Regions from separate parts of the Mesorhizobium sp. CAU 1741 genome, predicted to be linked through region 1. Evidence: predicted binding sites of a transcription regulator. Region 1 holds the regulator's gene; each other region holds the start of a gene.
The links. Region 1 encodes PhoB, which activates phosphate uptake and scavenging genes when phosphate is short. Its sites were predicted from a motif close to TGTCATNNANCTGTCAT; they were not measured.
Positions count from the first base shown of each region.

Region 2: AAFN84_RS24310 (DUF2794 domain-containing protein) is a predicted target of PhoB. The motif match lies at 1,278-1,294, and genes of this name have one in related genera.
Region 3: AAFN84_RS01805 (bifunctional 2',3'-cyclic-nucleotide 2'-phosphodiesterase/3'-nucleotidase) is a predicted target of PhoB. The motif match lies at 1,269-1,285, and genes of this name have one in related genera.
Region 4: AAFN84_RS02270 (DUF1868 domain-containing protein) is a predicted target of PhoB. The motif match lies at 1,015-1,031, and genes of this name have one in related genera.

Region 1 is NZ_JBDOQP010000007.1:165,190-167,390, reverse strand. Features, by position in the region: gene AAFN84_RS23260 (ROK family protein) at 1-1,041, shown strand, start outside; gene phoB (phosphate regulon transcriptional regulator PhoB) at 1,070-1,756, opposite strand; gene phoU (phosphate signaling complex protein PhoU) at 1,777-2,201, opposite strand, start outside.
Region 2 is NZ_JBDOQP010000008.1:72,630-74,830, forward strand. Features, by position in the region: gene AAFN84_RS24300 (ceramidase domain-containing protein) at 1-14, opposite strand, end outside; gene AAFN84_RS24305 (DUF1223 domain-containing protein) at 153-908, shown strand; gene AAFN84_RS24310 (DUF2794 domain-containing protein) at 1,308-1,694, shown strand; gene AAFN84_RS24315 (ABC transporter ATP-binding protein) at 1,729-2,201, opposite strand, start outside.
Region 3 is NZ_JBDOQP010000001.1:382,706-384,906, forward strand. Features, by position in the region: gene AAFN84_RS01800 (EAL domain-containing protein) at 1-1,222, shown strand, start outside; gene AAFN84_RS01805 (bifunctional 2',3'-cyclic-nucleotide 2'-phosphodiesterase/3'-nucleotidase) at 1,368-2,201, shown strand, end outside.
Region 4 is NZ_JBDOQP010000001.1:479,139-481,339, reverse strand. Features, by position in the region: gene AAFN84_RS02275 (anthranilate synthase) at 1-781, opposite strand, end outside; gene AAFN84_RS02270 (DUF1868 domain-containing protein) at 1,079-1,792, shown strand; gene AAFN84_RS02265 (DUF1206 domain-containing protein) at 1,797-2,201, opposite strand, start outside.

The DNA of each region.
Region 1 (2,201 bases):
AAGCGCGGCAGGCCCCAGGTGGCTCTCGATCTCGACCCACGTGCGGCAAGCGTCGTGTCGATGGTGCTGTCGTTGAACGCGCTGTCCGCAGCGCTGATCGACTACACCGGCAAGGCGATCGCCCATGACATTTCCCGCCCGGCAACACTCACCATGGCCGATGGCGAACTGTGCGATCACGTCATTTCCGCCGTTCGGCGATTGATGGAGCGTGCGCCGCCAGGCCACGGTCCCGTCCTGCGCATCACCATGGCGGTCCAGGGCATCACTGACTCCAGCGCCCGCAGACTGATGTGGTCGCCGATCACCCCGCACAGCGAAATCGCGTTTGCCGACGCACTGGAAACCGCCTTCGGCATCCCGGTGACCGTCGAGAACGACTGCAACATGATAGCGGTCGCCCTGCGCGGTCGCGAACCGGACCGCTATCGCGACAACTTCTTCACCATCCTGCTGTCCAATGGCATCGGGATGGGGCTGGTGCTGCGGGGCGAACTCTTCACGGGGTCGCACTCGTCGGGCGGCGAATTCGGCCACATGATCCACGTGCCCAACGGCGCGCTCTGCCGATGCGGCAGGCGTGGCTGCATCGAAGCCTATGCCGGCAACTATGCGATCTACCGCCATGCGCGCGGTGATGGCGAGCATGCACTGCCGGTAGCGGATATCGACGACGGAACCATGCTGGCCATGGCGGCGGCGGCGCGCGATCACGACGGCCGCGAGCGCGAAGCATTCCAGCGCGCGGGAGAAGCGATCGGTTTCGGGCTGGGCAGCCTGTTCGCGCTGTTCGACCCGGCGCCGGTGGCGATCGTCGGCCTCGGCACCTCGGCTTTCGACGTCATCGAGCCAACGATGCGCGAGGCGATCGCCCGCACCGCCGGCGGCCAGCACAATGCGGCGATTTCGTTTGACCTGGAGCCGGACGAGATACCGCTTATCCGCGAAGGCTGCGCCCGCCAGGCGCTGACGTTCGTCGATCAGGAAATCTTCGCCAGAGGCGCTGCTGCAGCCCCCGTGCGAAGCGAGGAAGTGGTCTGAAGCGCCGGCCACAGGGCGGCGGCCAGGCCTATCCCTCCTGGATGGCGTAGCCGGCACCACGGATCGTGCGGATGACGTCTGCCATGTTGCCGAGATTGACCGCCTTGCGCAGGCGCCCGACATGCACGTCGACGGTGCGTTCGTCGATATAGATCGTCTCGCCCCAGACATTGTCGAGCAGTTGACCGCGGGAAAACACCCTGCCGGGATGCTGCATCATGAACTCCAGCAGGCGGAACTCCGTCGGCCCGAGCCGAATTTCAGACTTGCCGCGATGCACACGGTGCGTCTCGCGATCGAGCACGATGTCGCCGACCTTCAGCACCGAGGACAGCACCTCCGGCCGCGCCCGGCGCAGCAGCGCCCGCACGCGCGCAATGAGTTCGGGCGTGGAGAACGGCTTCACCAGATAATCGTCCGCGCCGGTGACGAGGCCGCGAACCCGGTCGCTTTCTTCGCCGCGCGCCGTCAGCATGATGATCGGCAAGCGTTCGGTCTCCGGGCGCATGCGCAGGCGCCGGCACAATTCGATGCCGGACACCGCCGGTACCATCCAGTCGAGCACGAGCAGGTCGGGCTGGCTTTCGCGCAGGCGCATTTCCGCCTCGTCACCACGCATGATGACCTCGACCTCGTACCCTTCCGCCTCGAGATTGTACTTGAGGAGTACGCCCAGCGGCTCCTCGTCCTCAACCACCATGATCTTCGGTGCAATCATATTTCCGTCTTCCGTCGTCAGCCCTGGACCGACGTCTCGTCGTGCTTCGGCCGATGCAGCGGCAATTGCCGGCCCGTGGCGATGTAGTAGGCGTTTTCGGCGATGTTGGTGACGTGGTCGCCGATACGCTCCAGATTCTTCGCGCAGAACAGCAGATGGGTGCAGCCCGTGATGTTGCGCGGATCCTCCATCATGTAGGTCAGCAGCTCGCGGAACACCGCAGTGTACTGGATATCGATGTTCTCGTCGTCCGCACGCAAGGTTATCAGCCCCTCGGCGTTGCGCGCTTCGTAGGCGGAGATGACCAGAGCCACCTGCTCCATCACCATTTGCGCCATCGCCTCGATGGAGTGCGACAGCTTGCGCGGCGTTGCGCCCTCGCCCACCGCATTGACGCGCTTGGCGATGTTCTTGGCCAGATCGCCGATGCGCTCGAGGTCGG
Region 2 (2,201 bases), on a different contig from region 1:
GGATCACCAAACATCGGTATTCTCCGGGCACGGGTGGCACAATCGTTTCACCGCAACGTGACTTTCCGTTGAGCCTTCGCCTGCCTAATCTGAGAGCAATCGGACGAGCCCGTCGTGGCTCTGACAAAGGCAATCGGGACAATTCGGTGGTCGTGAACTTTCTCAGGCTCGCTGCGGCGGCATATCTTCTTGTGCTCCCTTCTGGCGCGATCGCCGGGGAGGATGTCAAGAAGCCGCGTGCCGTGGTCGAACTGTTCACCAGCCAGGGCTGCACGTCATGTCCAAAGGCCGACGCGATGCTGACCGAGATGGTCGCCCAGGGCGACGTTGTCGCGCTCGCCTATCATGTCGACTACTGGGACTACCTCGGCTGGCGCGACACATTGGCCAACCCCGACAACACCGCACGCCAGCAGGAATACAGCCGCACCTTCGGCAACCGGTCGGTCTATACGCCCCAGGTGGTGGTCAACGGCCGCAAGCAGATCAATGGTACGAAGCGCCTGAAGATCAATCACGCGATCGACCGCATGGAGGGCACCGCACACGGAATGACGGTGGACGTGGACATATCCTACCGTGACGAGTCGATCGTGATCGAAACGGGCGATGCCGGAAAGACCGTCGAAGACGCCCAGATCGTGCTGATCTATTTCAAGCCGGCCACCAAGGTCGAGATCGCTCAGGGAAACAACACCGGTCGCAGCTTCACATATGTCAATGCCGTCGCGGGCTTCCACAGTGTGGGTATGTGGGACGGCAGCGCCACGAAGCTGGAGTTGCCGATCAGCGAGATGGCAAAGAAGGGAGCGGGCGGCTGCGCCGTTCTGGTCCAGAAGATGCTGCCCGACGGACTGCCGGGTCCGATCCTCGGCTCCGCCATCATCACCCGCCAGGAAGGCTGGTAACCCGCCAACAAAAGACCGACGCTGATGTGGTCAGCGCCGGCGGATATATTTGGGATCAACGTACCGTCGATGTTCCGGGATTTTACCCGGAGTTGGTTCGATCCGACCGGACCCCGTGGGCGGGGGGCTTGGGGTTACAGGGCCTTGCCGGACCGAACCGTCTCAGGCAACACGAGGATGTTTGCCCGACATTGGGGCCGCAGCTTGGGAAAAAAGCGGCAACAATGTGTCGCTCCATCACCTCTCGCGACAATGTGTGGCCGTCCGTGATCGGGGCGGCTTTTTCTTGAGCGCCGCGCGCGAAAGGTTCCGACGTCGAATTGGCCATTCCGGTCTTGCAATTCGAGGTTTGAAGGGCGACCTTGGCTGTGTCGTCGAATTGTCACGAAAGGCCAGCAAATGACCGATCACGGCACCGGTGGGGAGGGTAGGGAAGATTCCGCAATATTGATCCCGCTGCACGAGGCGCGGCGGGAGCGGGACAACATCCCGGTGACGTTCCAGAGGCGCGAACTGGACCAGATACTCAAGGTTTACAGCATGATGGTCGCGGCGGGAGAATGGCGCGACTACGCAATCGATCACCTGAAAGAGCGCGCGGTCTTCTCGGTGTTCCGGCGCACCAGCGAGGTGCCGCTGTTTCAGATCGTCAAGACGCCCGCGCTGGCGCGCAAGCAGGGTGCCTTTTCCGTGGTGGCTGCGAGCGGACTCATCATGAAGCGCGGCCACGATCTCGAGCGGGTTCTTGCGGTGTTCGACAAGGCGTTGAAAGTGGTGCGCGCCTGATCACGAAGGACGCGCGTAATCGACGCGATTCGCATCAGCGATTTGCCAGATCGAGCGGATGGACGATCATCCCGCCGGCGCCTTCTTTGATGAATGCCTCGATATTGTAGACGTCTCGCAGGCGATCCGGCGACAGCACCGCGCCCGGCGCACCGTCCGCGGCAATGGTGCCGGCATCGAGAAGCACCAGCCGCGTGCACCAGCGTGCTGCGAGTCCGAGATCGTGAAGGCAGGCAACGACGCTGCCTCCCTCTTGAGCAAGGCCCGAGAAGACCCGCATCAGGCTGATCTGGTGCGCCGGGTCGAGCCCCGCGGTAGGCTCATCGGCAAGCATCAGGGGTGCCTCCTGGGCAAGGGCCCGTGCAATCACCACGCGCGCCTTTTCGCCACCCGAAAGCTCTGTCGCCGGCCGATTGGCGAACGCGCCTATTTCCATGCGTTGAATGGCGCGATCCACCGCATCAACGTCCGCGGCGGATACACGCGCGAATGCAGGCAAATGCGGCG
Region 3 (2,201 bases), on a different contig from region 1:
CGACGACTTCAAGGCAGTCAACGATACCGCAGGCCATGCGGCGGGCGACGAGGTGCTGTGCGCGGCCTACGAGCGGATGGTCGCGGAGATGCCGGCGGGCGCTTTCCTCGCGCGCATGGGCGGTGACGAATTCGGCGCCATACTGGAGATTGCGGCGGGCACGCAGCGCGCGGAGGTGCGGCAACTGGCACAATCGATGGTCTCGGCGGTCTCGCGCCCGATCGAGGCCACGGCGGGACTTTTTCGCATCGGCGCCAGCGCCGGAATCGCGTTGATGCCGGACGACGGGCAGAACGCGCACGCCGTCATGCAGCTTGCCGACATCGCGCTCTACAACGCCAAGGCCGACGACGTGAACCGCGTGCATCTCGCAAGCGCGGAAGACGGCGTCGCCTATTCCTATAGAAAGATTCTCGAACGCGACTTGCGCAATGCCGTTGATCGCCGTGAGTTCACCCTCTACTTCCAGCCGATAGTGGATGCGGTCACCGGCCGGGCACTGGTCATGGAGGCGCTGTTGCGCTGGCGTCATCCCCGCTTCGGGTTCGTGTCGCCGGGCGAGTTCATCCCGATCGCGGAGCAGACGGGAAGCATCCAACAGATCGGGCAATGGGCGCTTCAGGAAGCATGCCGGCAGGCGACTGCTTGGCCGGAGGCTATCGGCGTTGCGGTCAACATCTCGCCAAGGCAACTCGACCGCGACGATCTTGGCGCCAATGTTCTGCAGGCATTGCGGGCATCCGGGCTTAAACCCGAACGCCTCGAACTCGAGATCACCGAGAGTGCCTTCCTCAGCGGCGTCGATCGAGTGCGCAGGACCGTCAAACGGCTGCAGGCGTTCGGGGTGACCGTGGCGATGGACGATTTCGGCACCGGCTATTCGAGCCTTTCCTCGCTGCAGGACGTGCCTTTCGACAAGCTCAAGATCGACCAGTCGCTGGTGGCGCGCGACAGGAGCGAGCGGCGGGCGGTGAGCATTCTCAAGTCCATCCTGGCCATCGGCAGTGCACTCGACCTGCATGTCACGGCCGAAGGGGTGGAGACCGCCGAGCAGGCGGCCTTTCTCAAGGGGCTCGGCTGCAACAGCCTCCAGGGCTATCTCTTCGCGCGCCCGATGCCGCCCGAGGAACTGCCGATCTTTTTCGCCAGCGAGGCAAAGCGCATGCTGCAACCGGACGCAGAAGCGGCTCCGCAATCGCGGCAGAGTGGAAACGCCGCCTGAGCGATCAGGCGATTGCCGCATTCCGGCCCTTCAATAGCCGGTGAAATTTCATCAACCCGTCATCGAATGCTGCTGGACTCGCGCGATCGACAGCGCGACATTCATGCGCTTCAGCCTTTGACAACCGATCCGACGGAGACCGACAATGCCCGCGATGCTTCCCTCCATCTCCAGGCGTTCATTCCTGGCAGGCTCGGCCGCCACCGGGGCGTTCGTGATGCTGCATCCCTTCTCCGCGCGCGCACAGGCCAACCAGGCGCATTTGCGCATCATGGAAACCACCGATCTGCACGTCCATGTCTTTCCCTACGACTATTATGGCGACCGGCCCAACGACACGATGGGTCTCGCACGCACCGCGACGATCATCGACACGATCCGCGCCGAGGCGACGAACTCGATCCTCGTCGACAATGGCGACTTCCTCCAGGGCAACCCGATGGGCGACTACATCGCTTATGAGCGCGGCATGAAGGAAGGCGACGTCCACCCGGTCATCAAGGCGATGAACGTGCTGGGATACGAGGCCTCGACGCTGGGCAACCACGAGTTCAACTACGGGCTCGACTTCATGATGAACACGATCGCCGGCGCCGACTTCCCGGTCGTGTGCGCCAACGTCACCAAGGGCAGCCTTGCAGCCAATGGCCGTGACGACGACCTGTTCCTCAAGCCTTATGTCATCATCGACAGGACCGTCACCGACGGCGCCGGCAACGAGCACCCGATCCGCATCGGCCTGATCGGGTTCGTGCCGCCACAGATCATGAACTGGGATTCCAAGCACCTGGCCGGCAAGGCGATGACGCGGGACATCGTCAAGGCGGCGGAAGCGTGGGTGCCGCAGATGAAGGAAGAGGGCGCGGAAATCATCATTGCCCTGTCCCACTCCGGCATGGGCACGCCGCAATATGAGGAAAATCTCGAGAACGCCTCGATCCTCGTCGCCGGGGTGGACGGCATCGACGCCGTGGTCACC
Region 4 (2,201 bases), on a different contig from region 1:
GGCGGAAGCTCTCCTTTGCCTTGTCGACGAGCCTGGCATATTCGCCCGGCTCGTGGTCGGCACGCGGCGGGATGCGATCGGACTGGCGGAATGGCTCGGTCGGCGTTTCGCGCGGCAGCCCTTCGGTGGAGAACCCATCGCCGGCATAGTCGTAACGGTCGTGCCAAGCCTTGGCCTGGTGATGATCCACGACGAGGATTTCATCCGGCAGGTAGAGAACCAGGTCGCGCTGGCTCTGCGCGCGCTCAAGCTTCTGCTCGACATGGTCGAACTGAAACGCCAGGTCGTAGCCGAACGCGCCATAGAGGCCGAGATTGCTGTCTTCAGGCGACCGGAAGAGGTCCACCAGCGCGCGCAGGACGGTGAAGACGGTGGGCACGCGGCTGCGTTCTTCCTCTGCGAAGACCCTGCCCGCCTGCGCAACCTGCAGGTTCAGAAGCCGGTTCGAGGCTTCTTCGATCGTCACCTCGCCCAGGGTCTTCACGGCCTTCTCGATGGTCGGCAGCAACACCTCACCGCGCTTGTTCAGCGCCTCGATCCGCATCGCGCGGCCGCGCGCGCTGACCACCAGCGGCGGATCGATCATCGCCGTGTCCCAGCGTGTATAGCGTCCTGGATATTCGTAGTTGGACGAGAAGACACAGCCGCGCCGCGAATCCAGCGCGTCGATGTAGGTCTCGATCGCTGCCTCGTACGGTGTGTCGTGGCGTTGCCTGGTAATCGCGATGCCACCGGCGGTAACGAAACGTTCCGCACCGTTTTCAAGCAATTCCACTGTCATTCTGGTGTCTCCATCCGTTTCCGCCGCAGGCGTTCCGGATCAGCTTGAAAACAAAATGGCCGCCCGGAAATCCGTTGCGGCCATCCCTTTTCCACGCGCATGCGCTCAGTTGGCCGCTGTCAGCAGGCCCACCACCACAGGTTCGAGGTCGAATGCGTGTTCATGGCAAAATCCATAGCGGCGAACGACGGCGGCGGCAAGCGCATTTCTGTGGGCTCGTATGCCCCGCCTGGCGTCACGGCGGTGTCACGCGGATCATCTAGGCGGACGGCGACGCCGGACTGAAAGGAGCCAGCCTTGGCCTACGCCACCAATGACGATTTTGCCCTGCATTTCACGTCCACCCGCAAGGAGAAACCGCCGCGCTACCTGGGCACGCGGTACGACCGCGAAGGCAATTTTCTCTACGAACCCGGCAATACCTTCGTCTCGCATGTGACGGATGGCTCTGCAACGCAGGCAGCGATCGTCGCCGTTCGGGAGAGGCTGATGGCGATGCCGCATGCGGACCATTTCACCTTTACCCCGGTGGCCAGCCTCCACAAAACGCTGTTCCAGGGTGTCACCGACAACCGGCGCAGCCGGCCGTTCTGGCCAAGCGGCCTCTCATGCGAGGCAAGACTTGAAACCGCAACCTCGTGGATGGATGCCAGAATCGCTTCCTTCAGCGTCGCCGCACCGTTCCGTATCAAGGCCGATATGGTGACCCCCTTGGGGATCGTCGTCTCCGGCCTGACGGAGGACGATGAAAGGGTGATGCGCGACGCGCGTGATGCGCTCGCCGACCTGCTTGGCTACCGCCATCCCGACCACGAAGACTACACATTCCACATCACGCTGGCCTACCAGCTCGAATGGCTGCCCCCGCAATGCCAAGACACCTATCTGGCAGCACTCGACGACATCAAGGCGGAACTCGAAACGTTTCCGCAGGGGCTCGAACTCGACTTGCCGGCCTTCTGCGCCTTCGACGACATGAAAGAGTTCAAGCCGCTTCGCTTCATCGGCTAGCGCTTCAACGCAGGATGTCCTCGGCGTTGATGCGGCGCCAGGCAGCTTCGATGAACGAATAGAGCGCGAAGGCCACCAGCCCGACGCCCATCAGGGAAAGCAGGATGCCGCCGAACGGCAGCCCGGTAATGTAGTTGAGGGCGTCACTCAGACCCGGAGTTTCGCCGCTGCCGTCACCGCCGGCAGTCAGGCCACGCGTCGCGAACAGGATGCCAATGATGAGAAACGTCAGGCCCCGCGCGATGAGCCCCGTGCGGGCGATTGGATCGAGCGCCTTTTCGAACTGCTGCGGAGCAGCGATATGCTTGCGATAGCCCTTGCGGACCGCCTTCATGATGTGCGCACCGGCCACGATCACGAACACCAGCGCAAGCAGCCACGCTGCCGGTCGCGCGCCGACGAAGCCTGA